3 regions of the Mesorhizobium sp. CA12 genome follow, and region 3 is predicted to be linked to each of the others. Evidence: predicted binding sites of a transcription regulator. Region 3 holds the regulator's gene; each other region holds the start of a gene.
The links. Region 3 encodes PhoB, which activates phosphate uptake and scavenging genes when phosphate is short. Its sites were predicted from a motif close to TGTCATNNANCTGTCAT; they were not measured.

Region 1 (9,578 bases), on a different contig from region 3:
GACAGCGGCAACAGCTACGGCGGCTACGGCAACCCCTATGGCGGCGGCTCGTTTGCTTCCGGCCGCGGCGGCGGACGACAGAACCCCTACGGCGCCTCGCGCTTCGACAATATCGGCGCCAAGGACCAGGGCAGCTTCTCCAACACCTATGCGACGCCCGGCTGGCAGCGCGCGCAGGCGAACCGCACCGAGGCGACCGACCGCAACTGGGGCACGCGCTCCGGCCACCAGGTCGAGCGTATCGGCTATGGCGAGACCGATTCAGGCTATGGCGCCGGCCGCACCAGCGTGAAAGGCCGCACCATCGAGGGCGAGCTGGTCGCCAAATCCGTCGCCGACACGCCATCCGCCTTCAATGTCGGCGACCGCGTCTTCCACCAGAAATTCGGCAATGGCAACATCGCCGCGATCGACGGCAACAAGCTCACCATCGACTTCGACAAGGCCGGCCAGAAACGCGTGCTGGACGGGTTTGTCGCACCGGTGTGACCGGCCTCCTCACCTATACCTTGCTTGGTTCCACTTATGGCCGAGCAGCGACAGGATGATGATCAGCCCGTTGAAGAACTGCACGTAAAAGCCGCTCAGGCCCGCCGCCACCACGCCGGTCTGGATGAACGACACCGTAACTGCGCCGATCGCGCCGCCGACCACGGTGCCGATGCCGCCCCAGGTCGGCGTGCCGCCGACGAACACCGAAGCCAGCACGGGCAGCAGATAGCCGTCGCCTGCCGTCGGCCACCAGGTGAAATTGATCATCACCGAGAAGGTGCCGGCGATCGCCGCGCCGATGCCGACGAAGACAAACACCTTCACCCGGACCCATTTGACGTCGATGCCCATCTGTCTTGCGCTGTCGGGATTGTCGCCGACCACTTTCACCTGCGCGCCGAAACGATGCCGGTTGTAGAGCAGCGCCGAGAACACCACGAAGGCGATCGCCCAGAATATCTGCACCGGGATGCCCCAGACCTGGCTGGAGAAGATCTTGTAGGCCGAGCTGTCGGCAAGGCCGGTCAGCGCCGTCGACCTGCCTTCGTTGATGATCTGGATCAGGCCGCGCAGCAGGAAGTTCATGCCGAGCGTGGCGATCAGCGACGACAGGCCGCCATAGACGACCAGCGAGCCGACCAGGAAGCCGAGCAGCGTGCCGGTGACGAGCGCCGCCGCGATGCCGATAAACGGATCGTAGCCGGCCTGCACCACCAGCGCGAAGACCCAGGAGGCAAAGCCCATTGTCGCCGGAAATGACAGGTCGATCTCGCCGCAGGTGACGACGAAGACCAGCGGCACCACCACGAATAGCGCCACGGGAAGCGTCGTCAGCACCGAGCTGTAGAGATACCAGGTGGTGAAGACGGTCGGGTTGGCGATGATGAACACCGCCATCATGACGATGAACACGGCAAGTGTGCCCAGCGATGCGCGATTGTCGATGACGAAGCCGCGCAGCCAGTGATTGGACGGATGGCTCCATTCCTTGGCTGGCTTCCTGGCTACCTGGCCGCCTGTTCTTCCCAGAGGAGTTTGCAGATCGGGTTCCATCGCGTTACTCATTGCGCTCCCTGCTCCGCGCCTTCGTGCAGTCCCGGCAATCCGCCGGGGTGTGCTACGTCTTCCATGAAGTTGATGAGGTCTTCTGCCGACTTGACCTCGTTGCGGTCGGCCGCGAGCGCCACCTTGCCGCGGTCGAGCACGACGAAGCGGTCGGCGATGTCGAAGACATGGTGGATGTTGTGCCCGATGAACAGGATCGAGCGGCCGCTCGCCCGCACCTGGCGCACGAAATGGAAGACCTTGGCGGTCTCGGTCAGCGACAGGGCCGTGGTCGGCTCGTCGAGGATGATCAGTTCCGCCTGCTTGTAGATGGCGCGTGCGATCGCCACGCCCTGGCGTTCGCCGCCGGAAAGCTGGCCGACGATCGAGTGCGGCGTGAACACCTTCGAGGTGAAGCCGATCTCGCGCATCAGCCTGCTCGCCTCCTCGATCTCCTTGTCGACCTTCAGCCAGCCCATGAAGCTGGTCAGTTCGCGGCCCATGAAGATGTTGCGCACGATCGTCTGCTGCACGGCCAGCGCGCGGTCCTGGAACACCGTCTCGATGCCGGCGTCGCGCGAGCGCGCCGCGCTCCACCCGGTGACCGGCTTGTCGCGCACCAGGATCTCGCCGCTGGTCGGCTTGACCACGCCGGACAGGATCTTGATCAGCGTCGACTTACCGGCGCCGTTGTCACCAATCAGGCCGACCACCTCGCCGCGGTCGACGCTGAGGTTGACCCCGCCCAGCGCATAGACCTGGCCGTAGGATTTCTTGATGTCGCGTAGTTCGATGATGCGTTCGCCCATGCGATCCTCGCTTGCAATGTCTGTTCGGCGGCCTCGTCGCCCGCGGTCCAGCCGGCCGGGGCAAGCCCGGCCGGCTGCCTGGGAGGTCAGCGCAACGCCTGCTTGGCGAGCTCTGAGACGATCTCATAGTTCTGCGGCGTGACGAAGCCGGCGCCGGTGTCGACATTCATCGGCGCCAGCCCCAGCACCACCTGCTGGCAGAGGCTGAGAATCGGCAGGTAGCCCTGGAGGAACGGCTGCTGGTCGGCCGTCAGTTGCACCCAGCCACCCTTGAAGCCTTCGACGATCTGCGGACTGGTGTCGAAGCCGAAGTTGAAGATGTCGCCGGGCTTGCGGCCCGCCGCCTGCATATAGGTGGCGACATTGCCGAGCATCTGGCCGCCGGGGTAGCCGACCGCCTTGACGTCGGGGTGGTTGAGCAGAGCCGCGGTGATCACCGGAATGGCGAGGTTGGGATCCGACGCCCATTCACCGCTCGGCGGCGACGAAAGCTGGATCACCTCGACGCCTGCCTCCTTCAGCGCCGCCACCGTGCCGCGCTCGCGTGCGCCGCGGCTTTCATTCTCGAACGGGCCGATCATGATCGCCTTGTCGCCGGCCTTGAGCTTGCCGAGCTTGAACGCCTCGACACCGAGCGCGCGGCCCTGCTGCTCCTGCTGCGCGCCGACATAGCCGCCACCGAACGCCGCCACCACCTTCGGCACCGGAACGTTCTGGTACATCATCTTGATGCCGTCCTTATGCGCCTGCTCGGCCAAAGGCATGATCGCCGCGTCGCCCGGATGGCCCATCATGGCGATGCCCTGCGGCTTGACCGCGACCGCCTCGCGCAATTGCTGCACCATCTTCTCGACGTCCCACTGCGAGAAGATGTAGTCGACCTTCGGCCCGAGATCGGCCGCCGCCTGCTTGGCGCCATTATAGACGATGGTGCCGAAGGCGTCGCCCTCGGCGCCGCCGACGAAGAAGCGGATGTGTACGTCCTTGCACCATTGCGCGTCGAGCGCGTGCGCCGGCAAGGCAGAGATCGAGGCGCAGAGCGCCGTGGCAGCCGCCACGACGGTCGAGCGCAGAGCAGTCCTTCTGGTCGTCATGCACGTTCCTCCCTTTTAGACCCCTCCCGATGGAGGGTTTCGAATTGATCTGCGTCCTCGGTCGGCCGGCTCCTCCCGCCGGCCAATCCTCACATCGAATCTGGCCTCAAGCCGGATTGGGCACGTAGCTGTTCCCTCCCCGGCATTGCTTCAGATAGTCGAGCGCGCGCGCCTGTCCGGTGATCTCGAGGTCGCCGCGATAGACCGGATCGTGCCAGCCTTCGATGTCGATGGCGCCCTTGTAGCCGGCCAGCCGCAACTCGCTGATCACCCGCGTCCAGTCGCTGTCGCCGAAACCCGGCGTGCGCATCTGCACGAAAGGCAGGCGGCCGAACACGCCATGTTCGCGGATGACATCCCAGCGCACCGTCGCGTCCTTGCCGTGGACGTGGAAGATGCGCGGCGCCCATTTGCGGATCTGCGGGATCGGATCGATCAGGTAGACAAGCTGATGGCAGGGCTCCCATTCAAGCCCGAGATTGTCGTTTGGCAATTCGTTGAACATCAGCTCCCAGGCATCGGGATTGTGGGCAATATTCCAATCGCCGCTCGCCCAGTTGCCGTCCATCGCGCAATTCTCGAACGCGATGCGCACGCCCTTATCGGCGGCACGCTTGGCCAGCTGCCCCCACACCTCGCGGAAGCGCGGCAGGCTGTCGGTCAGCTTCTTGCCGCGGATGCGGCCGGTGAAGCCGCTCACCGTCTCCGCGCCGAACAGATGCGCATTATCGATCACCGTCTCCCAGGCCGCCAGCACACCGCGATCGACCTCTCCATTCTCGAGCGGGTTGCCGAACACCCCGATCGAGGACACGGTCACATCGGCATCGCCGATCGCCTCGCGGATCTCGCCCGCCAGGCGCTTCAGGTCCTTGCCGCCGAGCGTCTGCCAGAAGAAGGGCTGGATGCTCTCGAAGCCGAGCGGCAGGATTTGCCTGACATAGGCGGCCGGATCTTCGAGATTGGCCCGCACCATGGTGCCGATCCTGATATCGAGAAGCGGGTTTGCCGTCATTGTGCTTCCTTGGCGATTGTCACGCGCCGCCCGCTCTCCGCGCTCTCGATGGCGCCGAAGACCATGGCCAGGCTTTTGATGTTGTCGGCGCCGCGCGTCTCCGGCTCGGCGCCGGTCTCGATCGCGTGCATGAAATCCCGGATGATGCCGAGATGGCCGTCGACGCGGTCGGCGAGATCGAGCGGCGGCACTTCGATGGGCTGGGTCTTGTCGATGATCCCGTCGCGGCCGGACGCAATCACCTCCGCCTTCAGCCCGTCGTGGCCATCCCACAAGAGGCTGCCGCGCTCGGCGACGATACGCCAGCTTCCCTCCCAACTCGTGCGGAAACCGTCGGCGCACCAGGAGCCGGCATAGGTGAAGATCTTGCCGCCGCCGAGGTCGAAGACGGCGCTGGCCGACGACCCCTGCCGATACCAGGAATTCACGGGTTCCCATTCCTGGCAATAGACGCTGGCCGGCTCGCCGGCGACCATGTAACGCGCGGCATCGAACGTGTGGATCGCCATGTCGAGCAAGAGCACATGGGCCATCTCCTCGCGAAAACCGCCGAAATGCGGCGCGACGAAGAAGTCGGCGTGGATGCTGGTCGGTTTACCGATGACGCCGGAGTCCAGGAAGCGCCTGATGCGCCTGACATTGGCGACATAGCGGCGGTTCTGGACGACAGCGTGGATGCGCCTCGCCTTGCGCGCTGCCTCGACGATGGCGCGCGCATTCTCGGGGCTGTCGGCCAGTGGCTTCTCGGTGAGCAGATGGCAGTCGTGCGCGAAGGCCGAAAGCGCGACTGCGCGGCGTGCGACGGGAACCACGACGTCGAACACGGCATCGGGCTTGGTCTGGTCGAGGACGGCGTCGAGGTTGGTGCCGATGACGGCGTCGGACAGCGCGTATTCGCGCGCCCTCGCCTGGGCCCGCTCGGCATCGAGGTCGACGAGGCCGACAATGGCGAGCCCGTCGATCTGCTTCGCGGCATCGAGCCAGTGCTTGCTCATCGCTCCGCACCCGGCCAGGACGACCCTCATCATCCAGCGCTCCTCCTCCGCCGGTCCCTCCAGACCGGACGTCACGGCGTCACCGTAAACGTTTTTCCGTAAACGTTTACGAGAACACACCCGATGGCGTAGAATGTCAACCGGCTGCCTGCAAAAATCGCCCCGAAGCCTTGGCCTGAGCGGCAGCCGGTGCTAGCCAAGGCAAGGGGAGAATCCGTCCTTGGCGTCCAGCATCCACGATCTCGCGCGTCACCTGAACATCTCGATCGGCACCGTGTCGCGCGCGCTGAACGGCCGTGCCGACGTCAATGCCGACACACGCCAGCGTGTGCTCGAAGCAGCCAGGAAGCTGAACTATTCGCCCAATCAGTCAGGCCGCAGCCTGCGCCAGGGCGCCACCCGCTCGATCGCCTTCATGCTGCAGCCGCATCCCGGCGACCAGCAATATGGCGAGCCGTTCTTCATCCCGTTCCTGACGGGCCTGCAGGCGCGGCTCGCCGAGCATGACCTGGATCTGATGGTCGTCATGGGTGAGCCGGGCCAATATCAGCAGGAGCGGTTGCGCCGCGTGGTCGAGACGCGCCGGGCCGACGCGGTCGTGTTGGCCAATACGCGAAGGGAAGACGATCGGATCGAGTATCTCAGCAAGGCCGGCTTTCCCTTCGCCACGCTTGGCCGAAGTCAGTCCGGCGGCGACACGTATCCTTCACTCGATATCGATTTCGAGAGGGCGGGTGATGAAGCCGTCGACCGGCTGGTCGCGCGCGGCCACCGCCGCATTGCCGCCATCCGGCCTTCGCTTGATCTCAACTTCGGCTACCTGTTCCTCGACGGCTACCGCAAGGCGCTGAAGCGGCACGGTATCGAGGTCGACCCCGACCTGATCGCCGACGGCTTCATCAACGAGACCGGCGGCTACCAGGTGACGCCGCAAGTAATGCGCTCCAAAAACCCGCCGACGGCGATCATCTTCAACAATGACGCGATGGCGCTCGGCGGCTGCAAGGCGCTGGCCGAGATGGGTATCAAGCCGGGCCATGACATGGCCGTGATCGTCATCGTCGACACGCCGCTCTGCCGCTACTTTTCGCCGACGCTGACCGCCTTCCGTCCGTCGCTGGAGCCCATGGGCCGGCGGCTGGCCGAGATGCTGCTCGCTTCGCTTCCCGCATTCGCCGGCCCTGAGGGCACACGCATCATCCGCGAAGTCTGGCCGCTGGAGCTGATCGCAAGAGAGAGCGATTGAGCGGAGGCGCTTTCCCTTCTCCCCTTGTGGGAGAAGGTGGATCGGCGCGTCAGCGCCGAGACGGTTGAGGGGTGATCCAGCGGAGTGAGCCGTTAGCATTCCCTGGAACACCCCTCATCCGACCGAGCTTCGCTCGGCCACCTTCTCCCACAAGGGGAGAAGGAAACTGTCATGCAACCATCACGTTCACGTCCTAGACCGCTCGACGGGACCGGCTCGCCGCATCGCCGATGCGCGTTCCTTCCAGGCCGCTCTGCTCGTCAAGAAGGGGATATCGATGAAACATCTCAACCGGACCGTCGCGCTCGGCGCGGCACTCGCCTTGTTCACTTCCCTGACCCCGGCGCTCGCCGACGGCGTCGCTTACGTCAACAAGGGGCTCGTCGGCATCGGCCGCATCCCGGCCAACCAGAAGGACAAGTTCGGCGAGACCTTCGGTTCAGGTTCCGGCATGGCGATCGATACCAAATCCTGGACGCGTGAAGGGGCCACCTACAGGGGTTCGCTCTGGCTGCTGCCGGACCGCGGCTACAATGTCGTCGGAACCACCGATTATCGCCCGCGCCTCAACACCATCTCGATCGAGCTGGCGCCGACAGCACCCGGCGCGGCGCCCGCTGCCGGACAGGAACAGTCGGGCGTTAAGGCGACGCTCGCCGACACGATGCTTCTGACCGACGACAAGGGCGCCGACGCCACCGGCCTCGATCCGTTGAACGGCGTGCGCGCCGCCGGCGACATGCCGATGCTGCCTGAGGCCAATGGCAAGCTGGCGCTCGATGACGAAGCGATCGTGCGGCTGCCGGACGGCACGATGTTCATCTCCGACGAATATGGTCCCAACATCTACCGCTTCTCGGCCGAAGGCCGTCTGATGTCGGCGACCCAACCGCCCGCGGCGCTGGTGCCGATGCGCCACGGCAAGCCGAACTTCGCGTCCGACAACCCGGGCCCGGGCGCTGCCGAGCCCGATCCGAAGGATCCCGAAACCGGCCGCCAGAACAACCAGGGCCTCGAAGGCATGTCGATGACGCCAGACGGCAGGTTCCTGATCGCCGTGCTGCAGTCGGCGCCCCGCCAGGACGGCGGCGATTCAGGCTCGACCCGCCAGAACACCCGCGCGCTGGTTTACGACGCTTCCGATCTCGCCCACCTCAAGCTGGCGCATGAATATGTCGTGCCGTTGCCGATGTTCAAGGATGCCAAGGGCAAGACCAAGGTGGCCGCTCAGAGCGAGATCGTCGCACTCTCCGACAAGAGCTTTCTGATGCTGGCGCGCGACTCAGGCAACGGCCAGGGCGTTAAGGGCGACGAGTCGCTCTATCGCAAGATCGAGATCGTCGACCTCTCCGCCGCCACCGATATCGCCAACGGACCGTTCGACGCCGCCGACAAGCCGGTCGCGCCGAAGGGCATGCTCGACCCGTCGGTGACGCCGGCCAAGCTCACCTCGTTCATCGACATCAACGACAAGGGCGAGCTCGGCCGTTTCGGCCTGCACAATGGCGCGCCGAACGACAAGGACAACCTGTCGGAGAAGTGGGAGGCTATGTCGCTGGCGCCGGTGCTCGATCCGAAGCTGCCCGACGACTATTTCCTGTTCGTCGCCAACGACAACGACTTCCTCACCCAGGACGGCTTCCAGGTCGGCGCTGCGTACAAGGCCGAGGACGGCGCCGATGTCGACACCACCTTCCTGGTCTATCAGGTCACCCTGCCCGGCCTTTCTGGAAACACCACTCAGTAATGGGATGCGGTCGGCTGCCGCGGCAGCCGACCCCTTTCTGAAGGGATGCATGAGCATCAGGCCTGCGATAGCATCGCGGGCCTGATTCAGTTTCGGCCCCACCACCATGGATAACAACATGGATGACAAACAGCCCACCCGCCGGCGGACTCACGACCTGACCAGCGGCCCAATTCCGCGCACGCTGCTTTTGTTCGCCCTGCCGGTTCTGGGCTCCAACGTGCTGCAGTCGCTCAACGGCTCGATCAACGCGGTCTGGGTCGGCCGCTTCCTCGGCGAGGCGGCGCTGACGGCGACCTCCAACGCCAATCTGGTGCTGTTCCTCATCCTCGGCACCGTCTTCGGCATCGGCATGGCGGCAACCATCCTGGTAGCGCAATCGGTCGGCGCCCGGGACCTGCCCGAGGCGAAGCGCATCGTCGGCACCAGCGCCACCTTCTTCTTCCTCGTCTCGGTCGTGTTCGCCGTCTGCGGCTGGATTTGGATCGACGCCATCCTGACCGGGCTCGGCACGCCGGCCGATGCCTTGCCTTTGGCGCGCGCCTATTTGCGCATCATCTTCGTCGCCGTGCCGATGATGAACCTTTTATCCTTCGTCATGACCGTGCTGCGCGGCGCCGGCGACTCGCGAACCCCGTTCGTCTTCATGGCGCTGGCGGTCGTGCTCGACGTCGTGCTCAATCCGCTGCTGATCCGCGGCATCGGCCCCTTCCCCGAGCTCGGCATTGCCGGTTCGGCAACGTCGACGCTCATAGGCCAGACGGTGAGCGTGATCGCCATCCTGATCGTGCTTTATGTGCGCAAACACCCGCTGCGGCTGGCGGGCAGCGATCTCTCGCTGCTGCGGCCCGACCCGAAATTGCTGCGCATCGTCGTTTTCAAGGGCATTCCGATGGGGCTGCAGATGATCGTCATCTCGGCGGCGGCATTGACCGTGATGGGCATCGTCAATTCCTACGGCTCCCAGGTAGCCGCCGCTTACGGCATCGCCGCGCAGCTCTGGACCTACATCCAGATGCCGGCTCTGGCGATCGGCGCCGCCGTCTCCTCGATGGCGGCGCAGAATGTCGGCGCCGGGCGCTGGGACCGCATCGGCAGGGTCGCGGCGTCGGGCGTCGGCTTTAACCTGGTGCTGA
Region 2 (9,578 bases), on a different contig from region 3:
CGGGGAGAAGGTGCCGGCAGGCGGATAAGGGGCAGCGCCGACGCCTAAATTGAAACGAAGCAGTCGCCTGCCGCGGAAACAAAAGAGGGAGCACCCGCTCTCTCTTTCGAACTTTCCGTGGAACCTTACGCCGCGCCCATCACCTTGGCGGCCTTCTCGAAACGCTTGCGCTCGTTCGGGTCGAGATGGAGCTTGCGCAGGCGGATGGTCTTCGGCGTCACCTCGACTAGCTCGTCGTCCTGGATCCAGGCCAGCGCGCGCTCCAAGGTCATGCGGATCGGCGGCGTCAGCTTCACCGCTTCGTCCTTGCCGGCGGCGCGGATGTTGGTGAGCTTCTTGCCTTTGAGCACGTTCACTTCGAGGTCGTTGTCGCGCGAATGGACGCCGATGATCATGCCCTGGTAGACCTTGACGCCCGGATCGATGATCATCGGGCCGCGGTCTTCCAGGTTCCACATCGCATAGGCGACCGATTCGCCCTGCTCGTTGGAGATCAGCACGCCATTGGTGCGGCCGGGCAGCTCGCCCTTATACGGCTCATAGGCAAAGAACAGCCGGTTCATCACGGCGGTGCCGCGCGTGTCGGTCAACAATTCGGACTGATAGCCGATCAGGCCGCGCGTCGGCGCGTGGAAGACCAGGCGCTGGCGGTTGCCGCCGGACGGACGCAGCTCGACCATCTCGGCCTTGCGTTCCGACATCTTCTGCACGACGACGCCGGCATGCTCCTCGTCGACGTCGATGACGACTTCCTCGACCGGCTCCAGCAGCTGGCCGTCGTCGCCCTTCTGCATGACGACGCGCGGACGCGACACGGCAAGCTCGAAACCTTCGCGGCGCATCGTCTCAATCAGCACGGCGAGCTGCAATTCGCCGCGGCCGGACACGAAGAAGGAATCCTTCTCGGCCGATTCCTCGATCTTGAGCGCGACATTGCCCTCGGCCTCGCGCAGCAGCCGGTCGCGGATGACGCGGCTGGTCACCTTGTCGCCCTCGGTGCCGGCAAGCGGCGAGTCGTTGACGAGGAAGGACATGGTCACGGTCGGCGGGTCGATCGGCTGCGCATGCAGCGGCTCGCTCACCGCCGGATCGCAGAAGGTGTCGGCGACGGTGCCTTTCGACAGGCCGGCGATGGCCACGATGTCGCCCGCCTGGGCCTCGTCGATCGGCTGGCGCTCGAGGCCGCGGAAGGCGAGGATCTTCGAAATGCGGCCGGTCTCGATCTGCGTGCCGTCATGGTGCAGCACCTTGACCGCCTGGTTGGCCTTCAGCGTGCCGGACTCGATGCGGCCCGTGATGATGCGGCCAAGGAACGGATTGGCCTCGAGGATGGTGCCGATCATGCGGAACGGGCCGGGATGCACCGTAGGTGCGGGCACATGCTTGACGACCAGGTCGAACAGCGGTGCGAGACCCTGGTCTTTCGGGCCTTCCGGATTTTCCGAAACCCAGCCGTCGCGGCCCGAACCATAGAGGATCGGGAAATCGAGCTGCTCGTCGGTGGCGTCGAGCGCGGCGAACAGGTCGAACACCTCGTTGACCACTTCGATATGGCGGGCATCCGGACGGTCGATCTTGTTGATGACGACGATGGGGCGCAAGCCGACCTTGAGCGCCTTGCCGACAACGAATTTGGTCTGTGGCATCGGCCCTTCGGCGGCGTCGACGAGCACGATCGCCGAATCCACCATCGACAGGATGCGCTCGACCTCGCCGCCGAAATCGGCGTGTCCGGGCGTGTCGACGATGTTGATGCGGGTGCCATGCCAGTCAACCGAGGTCGCCTTGGCCAGGATGGTGATGCCGCGTTCCTTTTCGAGGTCGTTGGAATCCATGGCGCGCTCGGCGACGCGCTGGTTGTCGCGGAAGGCGCCGGACTGTTTCAGGAGTTGGTCGACGAGGGTGGTCTTGCCATGGTCGACATGCGCGATGATCGCGATATTGCGGAGGTTCATTGTCTGGTCTCGGGAGCGTTGCAGGCAGCAGGCCCAGAGGCGCCGCCTTTTTCGGTTGCGCGGCTCATACAAGGTTTTTCGCAATTGCGAAAGGGGAGGCCCGACCCCAAATACATGGTCACTGATTCTTAAACGTCTTGGTGTGAAATGATTCCGTTAACCAAGGCGGAACCTTTGAGGGGCCGGACAGTTCGATGTTCATGACCGATCCTATGTCCAGATTGCGTCCGGTTTTTGCGTGGGCGGCGCTTGGAATGCTCGTCGCTGCCGGTGCCGCGCAGTCGGCGGCGACGCTTCGGCAAGCCGACCCGATCGTACCGCCCGACGCCAGGACCGCGCAGCAGATGTTCGCCGACGCCCCCGACGGCGTCGACCCGATCGTCACCGGCCCGGTCAGCGCCGCCTTCAAGCAGCGCCAGAAGGATGCCAACTGCGACACCGCGGTCTGGCCCAACGTTCCCCGGGCTTGCTATCCGGATTGATTTCGCCTTTGCCATAACGCGGCTAACGTCGCGATCCTTCGCGCCCCCCTCTGGCCTGCCGGCCATCTCCCCCACAAGGGGGAGATTAGCAGCTTCGGCGCCTCGCTCATTCCTGCAACGTTGGAGATTGGCGAAGGTCGAGGTGACGGCCAATCTCCCCCCTTGTGGGGGAGATGCCCGGTAGGGCAGAGGGGGGCGCTGTCCCGCCAACCTTACCAATTTTCTCCAGGACCTTACGCGGACCGCACCGGATCGAGCGTAACCTTGTAAAGCTCATTGTCGTCGCGATCCATCAGCCGTACGGTGAGCTGTTCCGTTGCGCCGGAAATGTCGACCAGACCGAAGAACTGCAGCCCGGCCGACGGCGGCAGGTTCTGGCCCTGTTCGGCGGTTGGCGCCTTGATGAACTTCAACTCCGGCCCGAAGGTCATGTCGAGATCGTTGGGGCCGAAGGTGCCGGCGTGGATCGGGCCGGAGACGAATTCCCAGAACGGATTGAAATCCTGGAACTGCGCCTTGTCGGGATTGTAGTAATGCGCCGCGGTGTAGTGGACGTCGGCGGTCAGCCACACCGTGTTGGTGATGCCGGCATTCTTGATGAAGCGCAGCACGTCGGCGAATTCGAGCTCGCGGCCTTTCGGCGCGCCATTGTCGCCGTTGGCGACCGCCTCGGCCCCGGCCTTCTTCGCCGCGTCGTTCCAGACGACCAGGCCAAGCGGCATGTCGGCGGCGATGACCTTCCACGTTGCCTTGGAATTCGCCAGCTCGCGCTTCAGCCACTTGGACTGCTCCTCGCCGATCATGCGCGACTTCGGCGTCAGCGTCTCTTCCATGTCGGGGCCGTTCGGGCCGCGATAGGAACGCATGTCGAGGAAGAACACGTCGAGCAACGGCCCATGCGAGACCTTGCGGTAGACGCGGCCCGGCTCCGACGGCTCGTAGCGGATGGTCGTCATTTCATGGAAGGCGCGAGCCGCCCTGGCCGCCAGCACATGGATCGACTTTTCCTTGTAGCGGTCGTCGGCGGTCAGGTCCTTCGAATCCGACCAATTGTTGAGCACCTCGTGGTCGTCCCACTGGTAGAAGGTCGGGCAGATGGCCGACAGGCCAAGCACATGCTTGTCCATCATGTTGTATTTCCACTGGTCGCGGTACTCGTCCAGCGTCTCGGCCACTTTGCGCTTGCCGTCGATCATGACGACGTTCTTCCACTTGCCGCCGCCGGGCAGGTCGACTTCGTCCTTCAGGGCGCCGTCGGCATAGATGGTGTCGCCGGAATGCAGGAAGAAGTCCGGCGTGTGCTTAGCGATGGTCGAATAGGTCTTCATGCCGGTCTCGTCGATGCCCCAGCCCTGGCCGGCGGTGTCGCCCGACCAGGCGAAGCGCACGTCGCGCTTGGACGACGGCGCGGTACGGAAACGGCCGACGATCGGCTCGGACACGGCATTGATGTCGGAAAGATCGGCAGCCACCATGCGGTAGAAGATGTCCTGGTCCGAGGCGAGATCGGTGAGCAGCCGCTTCACCGTGTAATCGCTGGCCGGCGAGGTATCGAGCGCCGCCAGCCGCGTCGCATTGGCGAAGCTTTCGGTCGTCGACACTTCATACATCACACGGGCCGGACGATCGGTGCGGGTCCAGACCATGCCCGAGGTGGCGTCGACATCGCCGGACTGGACGCCATGCGTGAAGGCCGGACGCTGGCTGGCGCGGGAATAATAGGGCAGCGCCAGACCGGAGGCGCCGACAAGGCCGAAGGCGCTGGCCGAAGTGACGAAAGCGCGGCGGGTGAGCGAAAGCTTGTTCATGGCTGTCTCCGGGATGGCATTGAGCGGGACCGCCAAGCTCTCGCTTCAATGTTTCAGGCGCATATCGGAACCATGAAGTTTTGATAACAGTCGACATCTTCCTTCTCCCCTTGTGGGAGAAGGTGGATCGGCGCGATAGCGCCGAGACGGATGAGGGGTGTTCCAGCGGAGTGAGGCGTCGGTGTTCCCTGGAGCACCCCTCATCCGGCCGCTTCGCGGCCACCTTCTCCCACAAGAAGGGGAGAAGGGAAAGTCGCGCCTAAGCCGCCTGCGGCTCCGGCCCGAAGGCCGGCCTGCTCGTGTTGATCAAGAGCGAGATACAAGCCGCCGCGATGCCGGTCATCCCCGCAATCAGGAAGGCCAGCTCGTAATTGCCCTGCAGCTCGCGCATCGTGCCGCCGAAGGCGGCGGCGGCCGCGGCGCCCACCTGGTGGCCGGCGACGATCCAGCCGAACACGATCGGTCCGCTGCGATCGCCGAACGCCTCGTTGGCAAGCCTCAGCGTCGGCGGCACGGTGGCGATCCAGTCGAGCCCGTAAAGCACGGCGAAGATGACCAGGCTGGTCGCCGAGAAGCCGGAATAGGGCAGGTAGATCAGCGACAGACCGCGCACCGCGTAATAGACGCCGAGCAGCTTGCGGGGATCGAAACGGTCGGTGAGCCAGCCGGAGAGCGTGGTGCCGATCAGGTCGAAAATGCCCATCATCGACAACAGCCCGGCTGCCTGCACCTCGCCGATGCCCATATCGCCGCAGAAGGCGATGAGATGCGTGCCGACGAGGCCATTGGTGGTGAAGCCGCAGACGAAGAAGGTGGCGAACAGGTACCAGAACACCCGCGTGCCCGCCGCGCGGCGCAGCGTGTTCAGCGTGTGCGCCAGGAAATTGCCCTGCGATGCCGGCGACACCGGCGGCACGTCGTCGGCATCGGCGCCATAACGAACCTGGCCGATCGAAGCGGGGCGCTCGGGCACCAGCAGCAAGACGAAGGGTATCAGCGCGGCGGTGGCCAGCGCCACGGCAATCGCCACCGGCTTCCAGCCGCCGTTCTGCGCCAGCGAGGCGATGAGCGGCAGGAACACCAACATGCCGGTGGCGCTGGAGGCCGACATCAGCCCCATCATCAAGCCGCGATTGGTCTTGAACCAGCGGTTGACGATGGTGGCGCCGAGCACGCTCGCCACCGCGCCCGAACCGATGCCGGAAAACACGCCCCAGGTGATGAAGAGATGCCATGGCTCAGTCATGAACAGGCTGATCGCGGTCGATCCCGACATCACCAGCAGGGAGCCGAGCAGCGTGCGGCGCAACCCGATGCGCTCCATCAGCGCGGCGGCGAACGGTCCGGTCAAGCCGTAGAGCAGGATGCCGACGCTGGCGGCCCAGGACGTTACGTCGCGATGCCAGCCGAAGCTTTCCTCCAGCGGCACCATTATCACCGAGGGCGCCGAACGGAGCCCGGCCGCGATCAGCAGGCACAGGAAAATGACGGCAACGACGACGAATGCGTAGCGCTGGCCAAACGGACGGGACTGGATTATCATGTTACTGACCGGTACGTTGCAATGGAGTGAAGCCATACATACGTACCGGTCAGTAACATTGTCAAGCGAGTTGTTTGAATGCCATCCGGCAATAAAATTGAAGCGTCGATCAGCGAGCCCCCTGCTCCGAGGGCGGCGGATAAGATCCTGGACGTGGCGCGCGACCTCTTTTACCGCGAGGGCATAAGGGCGATCGGCGTCGACGAGATCGTCAGGCGCGCCGGCGTCACAAAGCCGAGCCTGTACCGCAGCTTCCCATCCAAGGATGAGCTTGCCGCCTCCTATCTGCGTAAATACGACCTCGAATTCTGGGAACGCTTCGACGAAGCCGTCGACGCGCATCCGGGCGATCCGCGCGCCCAGATCATCGCCTTCCTGGCCCGCGTCGGCAAACGCACGCAAAAGCCGGACTATCGCGGCTGCGGCATGACCAACGCTGCGGTGGAATATCCCGAGCGCGGCCATCCCGCGCGGGTGGTGAGCGAGAATAACAAGGTCGAATTGCGCCGCCGCCTGCGCGCTATGGCCGCCGCAATGGGCGCCGCCGATCCCGACACGCTGGGCGACGGACTGCTGCTGCTCATCGAGGGCGCTTATATCAGCGGCCAGCTGTTTGGCGTTGGCGGACCGGCGGCGGCGGTTGCCCGCAACGCCGATCTCTTGATCGAAGCCAGCTTGAAGAAATAGCGATTGACGTTACGCTCGGGCAGCTCGAACGGAGTTGTCAGCGATGCGCGCTCTTCTGGTCCCGCTTGCCCTCGCCGGTTTCTGCCAGGCGGCCCAGGCCGGCGACATCTCCAGCGCCTATACCGAGCTCGACTCGAAGAAGGACTGCGTGACCTATGCGCAGGCCGCGGAAGGCGACGGCGACTGGGCGAGCCTCGCCTGCTCCGGCTACCGCGGCTATCCGGTGCTGATCGGCTATGACGACGCGCGCGAATCCGTCTATTACGGCTTTCCGTCCGACGACATGACTGCGGTCTGGGAGAGTTTTACCGCGTTCAACGGCTCCGGACCGAAAGTCGAATGGCGCATCGAGACCAATGGCGACGTCGTCATCCCCTTCGCCGCCATCCACCGCCGCTCCGTCAGCAACCCTGAGGACGAAAAGAAATCGACCGATGTGCTGGTCGTCGCCAAGGTGGCGCAACCGGAAGAGCATCAAGGCTGCACGATCGGCCTGGTATTAGCCACTGGCAATCCGCAGGCCAACGACCAGGCGCGCAAGCTCGCCGACGAAAAGGCAAAGACCTTCGCCTGCGGCAAGGACAAGCGCGAGGTGATCGGCGACGTGCCGCCCTTCGGCCGCGTGGACAACTAACCGGGCCTCGCCAACAATTGGGCCAGGGCCGGATCGGGTTCCCATTCGGGTCGCTGCCTAGTAAACCCTTGCGCGGTTGCAGCCGGTCTCGGGAGGTTCCGCTTGTCCAGTTCTGTCAGCGTCACGAACGAGAACGGCGTGGCGGTGGTCACCATCGACAACCCGCCGGTCAATGCGCTGAGCTTTCATGTCCGCAAGCCGCTTTACGAGGCGCTCACCGCTTTGCGCGACGATCCCGCCGCGAGGACGATCGTCATCGCCTGCGCCGGCCGCACCTTTGTTGCCGGCGCCGACATCACCGAATTCGGCAAGCCGGTCGAGCAACCGGAACTGCGCGCCATCGTTGCCTTGCTGGAAACCATCGCCAAGCCGACGGTGGCCGCCATCCATGGCACGGCGCTCGGCGGCGGGCTGGAACTGGCGTTGGGTTGCCATTTTCGCGTCGCGGACGCCGGCGCCAAGCTCGGCCTGCCGGAGGTAAAGCTCGGCCTGTTGCCGGGTGGCGGCGGGACCGTGCGTTTGCCACGCCTGGTCGGCGCCGCGAAAGCGCTCGGCATGATCGTCTCGGGCAGCCCGATCTCGGCCCGCGAGGCGAAGGCCGCCGCTCTTGCCGACGCGGTTGTCGACACCGATCTCTTGGCAGAGGCGGTTCGTTTCGCCCACGAAATGGCTGCTCGAGGCGGACCGTTCGTGCCGGTGCGTGACCGCAACGACCGCCTTGCCGGAACCGACCTCGGTGCCTTCGACCGCCAAGCCGCCGATCTGGCCAAGAAAGCCCGCGGACTGGACGCGCCGCTGGCCTGCGCCGAAGCCGTGCGCAACGCGATCACCTTGCCGTTCGACGCAGCGCTCGCGGCCGAGCGGGAGCTTTTCCAAAAACTCGTTTCCGGCGACCAGTCGCGCGCGCAGCGGCATCTTTTTTTCGCCGAGCGCGAGGCGGCGAAGGTGCCGGGCAAGGATTTGCGGAAGCGCCGGATAGAGCGCGTCGGCGTGATCGGCGCCGGCACGATGGGCGGCGGCATCGCGATGGCCTTCGCCAATGGCGGCCTGCCGGTGACCTTGCTTGAGACGAGCGAAGCGGCGCTGCGCCGCGGCCTGGCGACGATAGAGAAGAACTATGCCGTCTCCGTCAGTCGCGGCTCGTTGACGGAAGAGGCCAAGCAGCAGCGGCTCGGCCTATTCAAGGGCAGCACCGACTACGCCGATCTCGCCGATTGCGACTTGATCATCGAGGCCGTGTTCGAGGACATGGCGGTGAAGAAGGACGTGTTCGGCAGGCTCGATGCGGTCGCCAGGCCCGGCGCCATCCTCGCCACCAACACCTCCTATCTCGACGTGAACGAAATCGCCGCCTCTACGTCGCGGCCGCAAGACGTGCTCGGCATGCATTTCTTTTCGCCGGCAAACGTCATGAAGCTCCTTGAGATCGTGCGCGCCGAAAAGACCGCACCTGAGGTTCTGGCGACGGTCACCGACCTCGCGCGGCGCATCGGAAAGGTCGCGGTCGTCGTCGGCGTCTGCCACGGTTTTGTCGGCAACCGCATGCTGTCCGCAAGGGGCGCCGAGAACGAGGCGCTGTTGCTGGAAGGCGCGACGCCAAGCCAGGTCGATAAGGCCTTCACCGATTTCGGCTGGCCGATGGGGCCGTTCCAGATGGGCGACCTCGCCGGCCTCGATATCGGCTGGCGCAACCGCAAGGCCCGCAGCCAGACGGCGGTGATTGCCGATACGATGTGCGAGCAGGGCCATTTCGGCCAGAAGACCGGGCGCGGCTGGTATCGTTACGAGACCGGCTCGCGTGAGCCGATTGCCGATCCGGATGTCGAGGCGCTGATCCGGGCGAAGGCGGCGGAGCTTGGAATTGCGCGGCGCGAGATCGGCGCCGAGGAGATTCTCGAACGCACGCTTTATCCCTTGGTCAACGAGGGTGCGAGGATTCTTGAGGAAGGCATCGCCGCGCGCGCGTCCGATATCGACGTCGTCTGGGTCAATGGCTACGGCTTCCCGATCGGCAAGGGCGGGCCGATGTTCTGGGCCGGGCTTGAAGGTGCGACGAAGATCGTCAGGCGGCTGGAGTTCTGGCACCGGCAGACCGGCCGGGCGATCTTCGAGCCGGCGCCGGCGTTGAGGCGGTTTGCCGAGACGGGATCGTGGGAAGGTGCGGGCGGCGCCCCATAACTTCGTCATTCCAGGGCGAAGCGAAGCGTAGACCCTGGAATCCATGCCGTTCCATCAGACAAAGAATGCAACGGTGCAGAACGAGCGATGGCACAGCCGTCGATTATTCTGCACCGTCGCCGCGCTCAGACGTCGCGGCATGGATCCTCGGGTCTGCGCTGCGTCGCTACGCTCCTTGCTCCGCCCGTGGATGACGAACGCGGAGGCGACAACACCCAAATTTGACCATGTGGACAAATCTCAGGCGCCGTTCCATAGTCCCGGGTGTCTGACATTTTGGAACGGCCGGCT
Region 3 (9,578 bases):
ACATCCTCGCTGGTATCGCTCGGCCTGATCCTGTTCATCATCACCTTCATCATCCTCGCGCTCGCACGCTACATGCTGTTGCGCATCGATAGCCGCACGGGAGCCTGACCGATGTCGACTGCCGCATCGCTTCACCAAAGCCGCAAGCGCAAGAATGCCGTGATGATGACGCTGTGCGTCGTCGCGGCGGGCATCGGGCTGGCCTGGCTGGCGCTGATTCTCGGCGCCCTGCTCTACAAGGGGCTTTCCGGGGTGTCGCTCTCCGTGTTCACGGAAATGACGCCGCCGCCCGGCGATGCCGGCGGCCTGCTCAATGCCATCTACGGCAGCATCGTCATGACGATCATCGGTATCGTCGTCGGCACGCCGATCGGCGTGCTGGCCGGCACCTACATGGCCGAATACGGACGCTTCTCGAAGCTCACGACGGTGGTGCGCTTCATCAACGACATCCTCCTGTCGGCGCCGTCGATCATCATCGGCCTGTTCGTCTACGAGCTGATGGTGCGGCCGATGGGGCACTTCTCGGCGATTGCCGGCGCGGTCGCGCTGTCGATCCTGGTGATCCCCGTCGTGGTGCGCACCACCGAGGACATGCTGAACCTTGTGCCCAACGCGCTGCGCGAAGCAGGCACCGCCATCGGAGCGCCGCGCTGGGTGGTGATCCGCTCGGTTGCCTATCGCGCGGCGCTGTCCGGCATCGTCACCGGCATCCTTTTGGCGATCGCCCGCATCTCCGGCGAGACGGCGCCGCTTCTCTTCACCGCGCTCAACAACCAGTTCTGGTCGAGCAATCTCAATGCGCCGATGGCCAGCCTGCCGGTAACCATCTTCCAGTTCGCTCTCAGCCCCTACGAGGAATGGCAGCAACTGGCCTGGACGGGCGCACTCATAATCACCCTGACGGTTCTCGGGCTGAGCATCATCGCCCGCAGCCTAACCGGACGCAGAGAGGACAGATGAAACCGATGTTGTCCACCGACCTGAACGCAGCCGACACGACCGTCGAGAAGGCCAAGATCGAGGTCAAGAACCTCAATTTCTACTATGGCCAGTCGAAGGCGCTGAAGGACATCAACCTGTCCCTGCCCGAGCGCAGCGTGACCGCCTTCATCGGCCCGTCGGGCTGCGGGAAGTCGACGCTGCTGCGCGTGCTCAACCGCATCTACGAGCTCTATCCGAAGCAGAGCGCCGAGGGCCAGGTGCTGCTCGACGGCAAGAACATCCTCGACCGCTCGCAGGACCTCAACCTGCTCAGGACCAAGATCGGCATGGTGTTTCAGAAGCCGACGCCGTTCCCGATGTCGATCTACGAGAACATCGCTTTCGGCGTCAGGCTCTATGAGAAGATCAGCAAGGCCGAGATGGACAGCCGCGTCGAGCAGGCGCTGAAGCGCGCAGCACTCTGGAACGAGGTCAAGGACAAGCTCAACGCCAGCGGCCTCAGCCTCTCGGGCGGCCAGCAGCAGCGCCTGTGCATCGCCCGTACCGTTGCTGTGAAGCCCGAGGTCATCCTGCTCGACGAGCCGGCCTCGGCGCTCGATCCGCTGTCGACCGCCAAGATCGAGGAACTGATCGACGAGCTGCAGGCCGACTACACGATCGTCATCGTCACCCACAACATGCAGCAGGCGGCGCGCGTGTCGCGGCAGACGGCGTTCATGTATCTGGGCGAGCTGGTGGAGTTCGACCGGACCGAGAAGATCTTCACCTCGCCCCGCGAAAAGCGCACGCAGGACTACATCACCGGCCGCTTCGGCTGAGCTCATACGAGGACATCATCATGGCCGAACATACCGTCGCTTCCTTCGACGAGGATCTGAGGCAGATCAGCCGGCTCATCAACGACATGGGCGATCTCGCCAGCTCGATGGTCGGCGCTTCGACCAAGGCTCTGCTTGAGACCGACAATGCCATGGCGCAGCGCGTCGTTTCCGACGATGCCATCATGGACGCGCGCCAGCGCGAGCTCGACGACCGCGCCATCACGCTGATCGCCAAGCGCCAGCCGATGGCCGACGACCTGCGCAATGTGGTTGGCTCGATCCGCATGGCGGGCGACCTCGAACGCATCGGCGACCTCGCCAAGAACATCGCCAAGCGCGTCGGCTCGGTCGGCGTCAGCGCCGCGCCGCGCGACCTCACGCATTCGATCGATTCCATGGCGCAGCTGGTGCTGATCCAGGTCCAGGCCGTGATCCAGGAATATACGGTGGGCGACGCCACGGCGCTGGCCAAGCTTCGCAACGACGACGAGCGCATCGACGTCAAATACACATCCGTCTTCCGGGAGCTCCTGACCTACATGATGGAAGACCCGCGCAACATCACCGCCTGCACGCATCTTCTGTTCTGCGCCAAGAATCTCGAGCGGATCGGCGACCATGTGACCAACATCGCCGAGAACGCCTATTATGTGCTGACCGGCACGCAATTGCCCGCGAATCGTCCCAAGCAGGACGAGACGACAATGTCGGCGCCGGCGGCCTGACGAAGGGTACCTGCCAATGATCGCGCCACGCATCATGGTGGTGGAGGACGAGGAGCCGCTTGGGGTGCTGCTCCGCTACAATCTCGAATCCGAGGGTTACCAGGTCGAAGTGGTGACCCGCGGCGACGAGGCCGAAATCCGCCTTCAGGAAAACGTTCCCGACCTGCTCGTGCTCGACTGGATGGTGCCGGCGGTTTCCGGCATCGAGCTCTGCCGGCGCCTCAGGATGCGGCCCGAGACCGAGCGGCTGCCGATCATCATGCTGACCGCGCGGGGCGAAGAAAGCGACCGCGTGCGCGGCCTCTCGACCGGCGCCGACGACTATCTGGTCAAGCCGTTCTCGACGCCGGAGTTCATGGCGCGCGTCAAGGCGCTGCTGCGCCGCGCCAAGCCGGAGGTGCTGTCCAGCGTGCTCAAGGTCGGCGACATCGTGCTCGACCGCGAGTCGCACCGCGTCTACCGCAAGAAGAGCGAGATCAGGCTCGGCCCGACCGAGTTCCGGCTGCTGGAATTCATGATGCGTCATCCCGGCCGGGTGTTCTCGCGCAGCCAGCTGCTCGACAATGTCTGGGGCGAGACGATCTATATCGACGAACGCACCGTCGACGTCCATGTCGGCCGTCTGCGCAAAGCGGTCAACAATGGCCGCATGCCGGACGTCATCCGCACCATCCGCGGGGCGGGTTACGCGATCAGGGAAGATTAGGGATAGGGGCTGAGACGCTGACGGGTTCTGTGTCTCCAGCATCGGATCGCGTGCATTGGCGGTTAGCCGAGACGCTTGTGCTTCGTCATCCACGGGCGGAGCAAGGAGCGCAGCGACGCAGCGCAGACCCGAGGATCCATTCCGTGATGTCGATGCGTTGCGACAGTCCAGAATTCTGTGCCGCTGCGCTCGACGCGTGAGATAGCGGCATGGATTCCAGGGTCTCCGCGACGGAGCTTCGCTCCTGCTCCGCCCTGGAATGACGAAGCTGCGGGGCCTTCCCTTCGCTAATTCAAGCGTCTGCTGCTGTCCCGGACCTCTTCAAGGCTGCCTCAGGCCACGTTCTTTCCCGTCCCCACTCTTGCCTGGCCTCCCGGCGCGAAAATCTCCTGGTCGACGAAGGTCAACGCGCGCATGGCGCAGCCTTCGCGGATCAGCGGCAACTCGTTCGGCTCGGTGTCGAAGGAGATCGATTCGGAGTGCTGGCCGCCGGCCGTCTGGGCGATCGCCTCGCGCAGCGCCGGCTCGATCAGGTCGAAGGCGGCCGCGCTGACGCCGACCATGGCTACAGGCGCCGGGTCGATGAGGGCGAACAGGCTGCCGAGACCGAAACCAAGCGCTTCGCCGGCCCGGCGGTAAGCCTCCCGTTCGGGGCCGTCCCTCTCGCGCGCCTTCGCGGCAAGGGCCCGCATGTCGGCGTCGCCGACGTCGACCGGCTCGGCGTCCTCGCTCATTTTCATGGCGCTGCGCCAGATCGCATAGTTGCCGGCATAGGCCTCGACGCAGCCGCGGCGGCCGCAGCGGCAAAGCGCCCCGCCCGGGCGGTGAATCATGTGGCCGAACTCGCCGCCGGAGGAATGCGTGCCGGTGAACAGCGCACCCTTGAGCACGAGACCCATGCCGATGCCGTGCGACAACAGGATGGCGATGAAGTCGTCACGATAGCGCTCCGGGTCGCGCCATTGCAGCGCCACCGCCATCATGTTGCAGTCGTTCTCCATGGTGGCGGAGATGCCGAACTCCTTCTCGAGAATGTCGGCGAAAGGAATGTCGGTCAGCGGCGTTATCGGCGACCAGAGCATGGCGCGTGCATTAGAATCGGTGATGCCCTGAATGCCCATGGCGATGCGGGCGACGCTGCCAATGTCGAGGTCGGGATCCTGCAGCCGGCGCCGCACGATCGCCACGCATTCGCCGATCAGCTCGTCGCGGGGCATGACAAGCGTGTCCAGGCGTTGCTGCTCCTCGGCGACAACCTGGCCGGCATAGTCGATCACGGCGACCGACAGGAAGTTCAGAGACAACACCACGGTCAGCACCGCGGCGGCTTCAGGGTTCAGCGCCAGGCCGATCTGCGGCCGGCCGCGCTTCAACGCCGTCGGCTCGCTGGCCTTGCTTTCGGTGAGAATGCCCTCCTGGATCAGGTCGGCGGAGATCGCCGAAATGGTCGAGTGGCTGAGCCCGGTGGTGGCGGCAATTTCGGTCCGTGATGGCTGACCGGCGCGGCGTACCGCCGAAATCACCATGGCGCGGTTGCGCCGGCGCAAATCGTCATGGCGGATTCCGACCGACATCGTTTCGCACGTCCTCCCCAGTCATCGCGGCCTTGTGATAATGCCATGGCCTGTCGCTGACACGCTAGGGATTGTGGCAGAAGCCAGGGGCCATGTCATTATTTATTGCGGATACCGAAAAAAATGCCTGAGCCCATCAAAACCCATCAGAATCTCGGTTGACAGCGCTGTTGTGCTGGACCACTATTTTTTTGAGGCTCGAAAAAAAGCCTCTGTGCCGGCCTTCGGGCCAGTCTGGGTCGCGCCGCACGGGCGCAGGGAGGATATCATGAAGAAATTTGCAGCCGCCATTCTGGCGGGCGTTGCCATGTCGCTGACGCTGGCGTCCGTCGCCGAGGCGAAGGACAAGGTGATCGGCGTGTCGTGGTCGAATTTCCAGGAAGAGCGCTGGAAGACCGACGAAGCAGCGATGAAGGCCGCCATCGAGGCCGCCGGCGACAAGTATATCTCGGCCGACGCGCAGTCCAATCCGGGCAAGCAGCTAACCGACGTCGAAAGCCTGATCTCGCAGGGCGCCAACGCGCTGATCATCCTGGCGCAGGATGCCTCGGCAATCGGCCCGGCAGTGCAGAAGGCGCTCGATGAAGGAATCCCGGTCGTCGGCTATGACCGCCTGATCGAGAACAAGGACGTGTTCTACCTGACCTTCGACAACAAGGAAGTCGGGCGCATGCAGGCCCGCGAGGTGTTCAAGGCCAAGCCGGAAGGCAACTATGTCTTCATCAAGGGCTCGGGCTCCGATCCGAACGCCGACTTCCTGTTCGCGGGCTCCATGGAAGTCCTGAAGGACGCCATCGACAGCGGCAAGATCAAGAATGTCGGCGAGGCCTACACGGACGGCTGGCTGCCGGCCAACGCGCAGAAGAACATGGAGCAGTTCCTGACCGCCAACGACAACAAGGTCGACGCGGTCGTGGCTGCCAATGACGGCACCGCCGGCGGCGTTGTCGCGGCGCTGACGGCGCAGGGGCTGGCCGGCACCGTGCCGGTCTCGGGCCAGGACGGCGACCACGCGGCGCTCAACCGCATCGCGCTCGGCACGCAGACCGTGTCGGTGTGGAAAGACGCGCGCGAGCTCGGCAAGAACGCCGCCGAGATCGCCTCGCAGCTCGCCGACGGCAAGAAGATGGGCGACATCGCCGGCGCCAAGGACTTCACGACGCCCGGCGGCAACACCGTCAAGTCGCTGTTCCTGACGCCGGTCGCGATCACCAAGGACAACCTCAACGTCGTCATCGACGCCGGCTGGATCAAGAAGGACGAGGTCTGCGCGGGCGTGCCCGCCGGCAGCGTCCAGGTCTGCAACTGAGCCTTGCCGACGTTCGATCAAAAACACCTGCGCCGCGGCCAGGAGCGGTTCAATGAACCGCTCCTGGTTTTTGTTGCCGCAATCCCGGACGGAAAACCGCTACGCACTTTCCTGGGATTGCCTTAAAGCCGCGGCGTTTTCTCAAAAGATTTTGCCGTTCTGCCTCAGGCGGATAGCTTCTAGGCTGAGTTCCGGCATCCGCGCCAGACGGCAAGCCGGTGGGAGGAAATCATGACCGACACGACGTCTACCCAACCGGCGGACACCGCGCGCGCGTCGGAACTCGGCACTGTTGCCCGGTTCCTGAAGGCGACCGAGCTCGACACCCGCATGCTGGGCATGATCGGCGCGCTGCTCCTCATCTGGATCGGGCTGCATGTGATTTCCAGCCTGCGGCTTGGCGTCAACCCGCTCGACTTCGACAGCCGCACGTTCCTGACGCCGCGCAATCTCTGGAACCTGTCGGTTCAGTCTTCGGCCGTGGCGATCATGGCCTCCGGCATGGTGCTCGTCATCGTCATGCGCAACATCGACCTGTCGGTCGGGTCGGCCGAAGGGCTGATCGGCATGGTCATGGGCTTTGCCCAGGCGCATTTCCTGGTTCGCTTCGTCGGGCTTGAACTGGGAAACCCCTGGATCTGGGTTCTGGCGTTGCTGATCGGCCTGGCGCTCGGCCTCATCATCGGCGCCTTCCAGGGCTTCGTTATCGCCTATCTCGAAGTGCCGGCCTTCATCGTCACGCTTGGCGGATTGCTAGTATGGCGGGGCGCTGCCTGGTGGGTCACCAGCGGTCAGACCGTTGCGCCGCTCGACGCCACGTTCCAGTTGATGGGCGGCGGCCCGGCGGGCTCGATCGGCGCCAAATGGAGCTGGGCCGTCGGCATCGTCGCCTGTCTGGCGGTTATCTTCATGCATTTCAACGGCCGCGTGCAGCGCAAGCGCTTCCGCTTCCCGCTGCGTCCGGTCTGGGCCGAGACGCTGCTTGCCACGGTCACCTGCGCGGTCATCCTGGGCGCGGTGTGGCTCGCCAACTCCTATCCGTGGCCGGTCGGCATCGTGAACCGCTACGCCGCGGCCAACAACATCACCGTGCCCGAAGGCGGGCTGTTCATCGCGCACGGCATCGCCATTCCGGTGCTGATGGCGGTCGCCGTCGGCCTGATCATGACCTTCGTCACCAAGCGCACTAGATTCGGCCGCTACGTCTTTGCCATCGGCGGCAATCCGGAAGCCGCCAATCTTGCCGGCATCAACACGCGCTGGATCACCATGAAGGTGTTCATGATCATGGGCGTGCTGGCGACGATCGCGGCGGCGATCTCGTCGGCCAGGCAGAACTCCTCGACAAACGCGCTGGGGACGCTGGATGAACTGCTGGTCATCGCCGCGGCGGTCATCGGCGGCACGTCGCTTGCAGGCGGTTCCGGAACCGTGCTCGGCGCCATGCTGGGCGCATTGCTGATGCAGTCGCTGCAATCCGGCATGGTGTTGCTCGGCGTCGATTCACCGCTGCAGAGCATCGTCGTGGGCGCCGTGCTGGTCGTGGCGGTGTGGCTCGACACCCTCTATCGCAAGCGCGTCTGAGCAAGGACTATAGGGAGGAAAGGGATCATGGCTGACAAGACCGCTCCCGCCGGCGTTCCGCTGGTCGACATGCGCAACGTTTCGATCGCCTTCGGCGGCATCCGCGCCGTCGACGACGCATCCGTCGATCTTTTCCCCGGCGAAGTGATGGCGCTGCTCGGTCACAATGGCGCCGGCAAATCGACGCTGATCAAGATCCTGTCCGGCGCCTATAAGCGCGACAGCGGACAGATATTCATCAATGGCGAGGAGGCTTCGATCTCCAATCCGCGCGACGCCAAGAAATACGGCGTCGAGACGATCTATCAGACGCTGGCGCTGGCCGACAATGTCGATGCCGCAGCCAATCTCTTCCTCGGCCGCGAACTGATGACGGGTTGGGGCACGCTCGACGACGTCGCCATGGAAGCCGAAGCGCGCAAGGTGATGGGCCGGCTCAATCCGCGTTTCCAGCGCTTCAAGGAGCCGGTTATCAAGCTGTCGGGCGGACAGCGGCAGTCGGTGGCGATCGCGCGCGCGATCCTGTTCAACGCCCGTATCCTGATCATGGACGAGCCGACGGCGGCGCTCGGCCCGCAGGAGACGGCGCAGGTCGGCGAACTGGTCAAACAGCTCAAGGCCGACGGCATCGGCATCTTCCTGATCAGCCACGACATTCACGACGTGTTCGAGCTCGCCGACCGGGTCTGCGTGATGAAGAACGGCCAGGTGGTCGGCACGGCGCGCACCACCGATGTCACCCAAGACGAGGTGCTCGGCATGATCATCCTCGGCAGATGCCCGCCGGGCGCCATTCCGGGCCCGGGGGCGCTGAAGATCGCAGCATGAAGTCGAACTGGTAGCCGGCTAATTAACGGCTGCGTGATGTACCAACCGCGGTGATGGTTTGACCGCGCCATTGTGTTGGCGCCGAGACTTGCCCATAAAGATCGTCGACCGTCCACGGGCCGCATCCTTGATTTGAAGAAGCTCTTTCCGATCCTTGCCTTTGTCGCCGTCGCGCTGATCAGCCTGACCATGGCAGGGTTCGCCTATTTCGCGACGCAGGAGGCGGCGCGGATCAAGTTCGAGGGCACGGCCGACGACGCGGTCAACCGCATCGAGAGCCGCGTCGACCTGCATCTGTCGCTGCTGCGTTCGACGCAGGCGCTGTTCGATGCCCGCAACGGCGACATCTCGCGCGGCGAATTCAAGGCCTTCTTCACCGCCCTCGACATCGACGACAATTTCGCCGGGCTGCGCGGCATCGGCTTCCTGAGGCTCGCCAAGACCGGCGACGAGGCGGCGGTGGAACGCGACATCCTGCACGACCATGGGTCGGCGCATCCGATCTATCCTGCCACGACGCAGCAATGGCGCACGCCCATCGTGCTGTTCGAGCCGCTCGCTGCCTCCAACCAGTCGATCATCGGCTTCGATATGTTCACCGAGCCGGTACGGCGCGCGGCGATCGAAAAGGCGATGGCAGACGACCGGCAGCATGCGAGCGGTTTGGTCCAGCTCGGCCAGGGCGCCGGCGTGGCGCAGACCTTCACCGGGTTCCTGGTTTTCGTGCGTCTGAACGTCGAGACCGCGCCAGATGTCATCAATGCAAGCCGCTCCTCGACGGCCGGCTTTCTTTACGCCGCGTTCCGCGCGCAGGACCTGTTCCAGGTCGCGCTCAGCCGTTCTCCGCTGCTGCCGGTCAATGTCGAGGTCTATGACGGCAAGCCCGAGGACGGCAATCTTCTGTTCCGTTCGGAGGCGCCGCCGGCAGAACGCATCGGGGCGACGCTTCTGGCGCGTCGCGATATCGTTGTCGCGGGCCGGCCCTGGACCGTGCTGTTCAGGCCGACAAGCGCCTTCGAACCGCCGTCCTCGCGCGCCATTCCGGTGATGCTCGGACTGTTCGGCCTGCTGCTTGCCGGCGCCATC

Region 1: the regulator PhoB is predicted to act here: its motif matches at 6,863-6,879, upstream of LB520_RS00380 (esterase-like activity of phytase family protein).
Region 2: the regulator PhoB is predicted to act here: its motif matches at 4,318-4,334, upstream of LB520_RS27565 (alkaline phosphatase D family protein).

The regions. Positions count from the first base shown of each region.
Region 1 covers NZ_JAIUHT010000001.1:80,511-90,088, reverse strand. Annotated here, with positions in the region: gene LB520_RS00415 (ATP-dependent helicase) at 1-489, shown strand, start outside; gene LB520_RS00410 (ABC transporter permease) at 499-1,557, opposite strand; gene LB520_RS00405 (ATP-binding cassette domain-containing protein) at 1,554-2,345, opposite strand; gene LB520_RS00400 (substrate-binding domain-containing protein) at 2,432-3,439, opposite strand; gene LB520_RS00395 (sugar phosphate isomerase/epimerase family protein) at 3,546-4,454, opposite strand; gene LB520_RS00390 (Gfo/Idh/MocA family protein) at 4,451-5,482, opposite strand; gene LB520_RS00385 (LacI family DNA-binding transcriptional regulator) at 5,670-6,695, shown strand; gene LB520_RS00380 (esterase-like activity of phytase family protein) at 6,973-8,442, shown strand; gene LB520_RS00375 (MATE family efflux transporter) at 8,561-9,578, shown strand, end outside.
Region 2 covers NZ_JAIUHT010000025.1:6,906-16,483, forward strand. Annotated here, with positions in the region: gene typA (translational GTPase TypA) at 126-1,955, opposite strand; gene LB520_RS27560 (hypothetical protein) at 2,150-2,437, shown strand; gene LB520_RS27565 (alkaline phosphatase D family protein) at 2,671-4,245, opposite strand; gene LB520_RS27570 (MFS transporter) at 4,505-5,788, opposite strand; gene LB520_RS27575 (TetR/AcrR family transcriptional regulator) at 5,867-6,475, shown strand; gene LB520_RS27580 (hypothetical protein) at 6,519-7,109, shown strand; gene LB520_RS27585 (3-hydroxyacyl-CoA dehydrogenase NAD-binding domain-containing protein) at 7,212-9,287, shown strand.
Region 3 covers NZ_JAIUHT010000003.1:168,542-178,119, reverse strand. Annotated here, with positions in the region: gene pstC (phosphate ABC transporter permease subunit PstC) at 1-108, shown strand, start outside; gene pstA (phosphate ABC transporter permease PstA) at 112-963, shown strand; gene pstB (phosphate ABC transporter ATP-binding protein PstB) at 960-1,763, shown strand; gene phoU (phosphate signaling complex protein PhoU) at 1,784-2,491, shown strand; gene phoB (phosphate regulon transcriptional regulator PhoB) at 2,508-3,197, shown strand; gene LB520_RS07310 (ROK family protein) at 3,530-4,771, opposite strand; gene xylF (D-xylose ABC transporter substrate-binding protein) at 5,040-6,080, shown strand; gene LB520_RS07300 (sugar ABC transporter permease) at 6,312-7,664, shown strand; gene LB520_RS07295 (ATP-binding cassette domain-containing protein) at 7,692-8,492, shown strand; gene LB520_RS07290 (CHASE domain-containing protein) at 8,625-9,578, shown strand, end outside.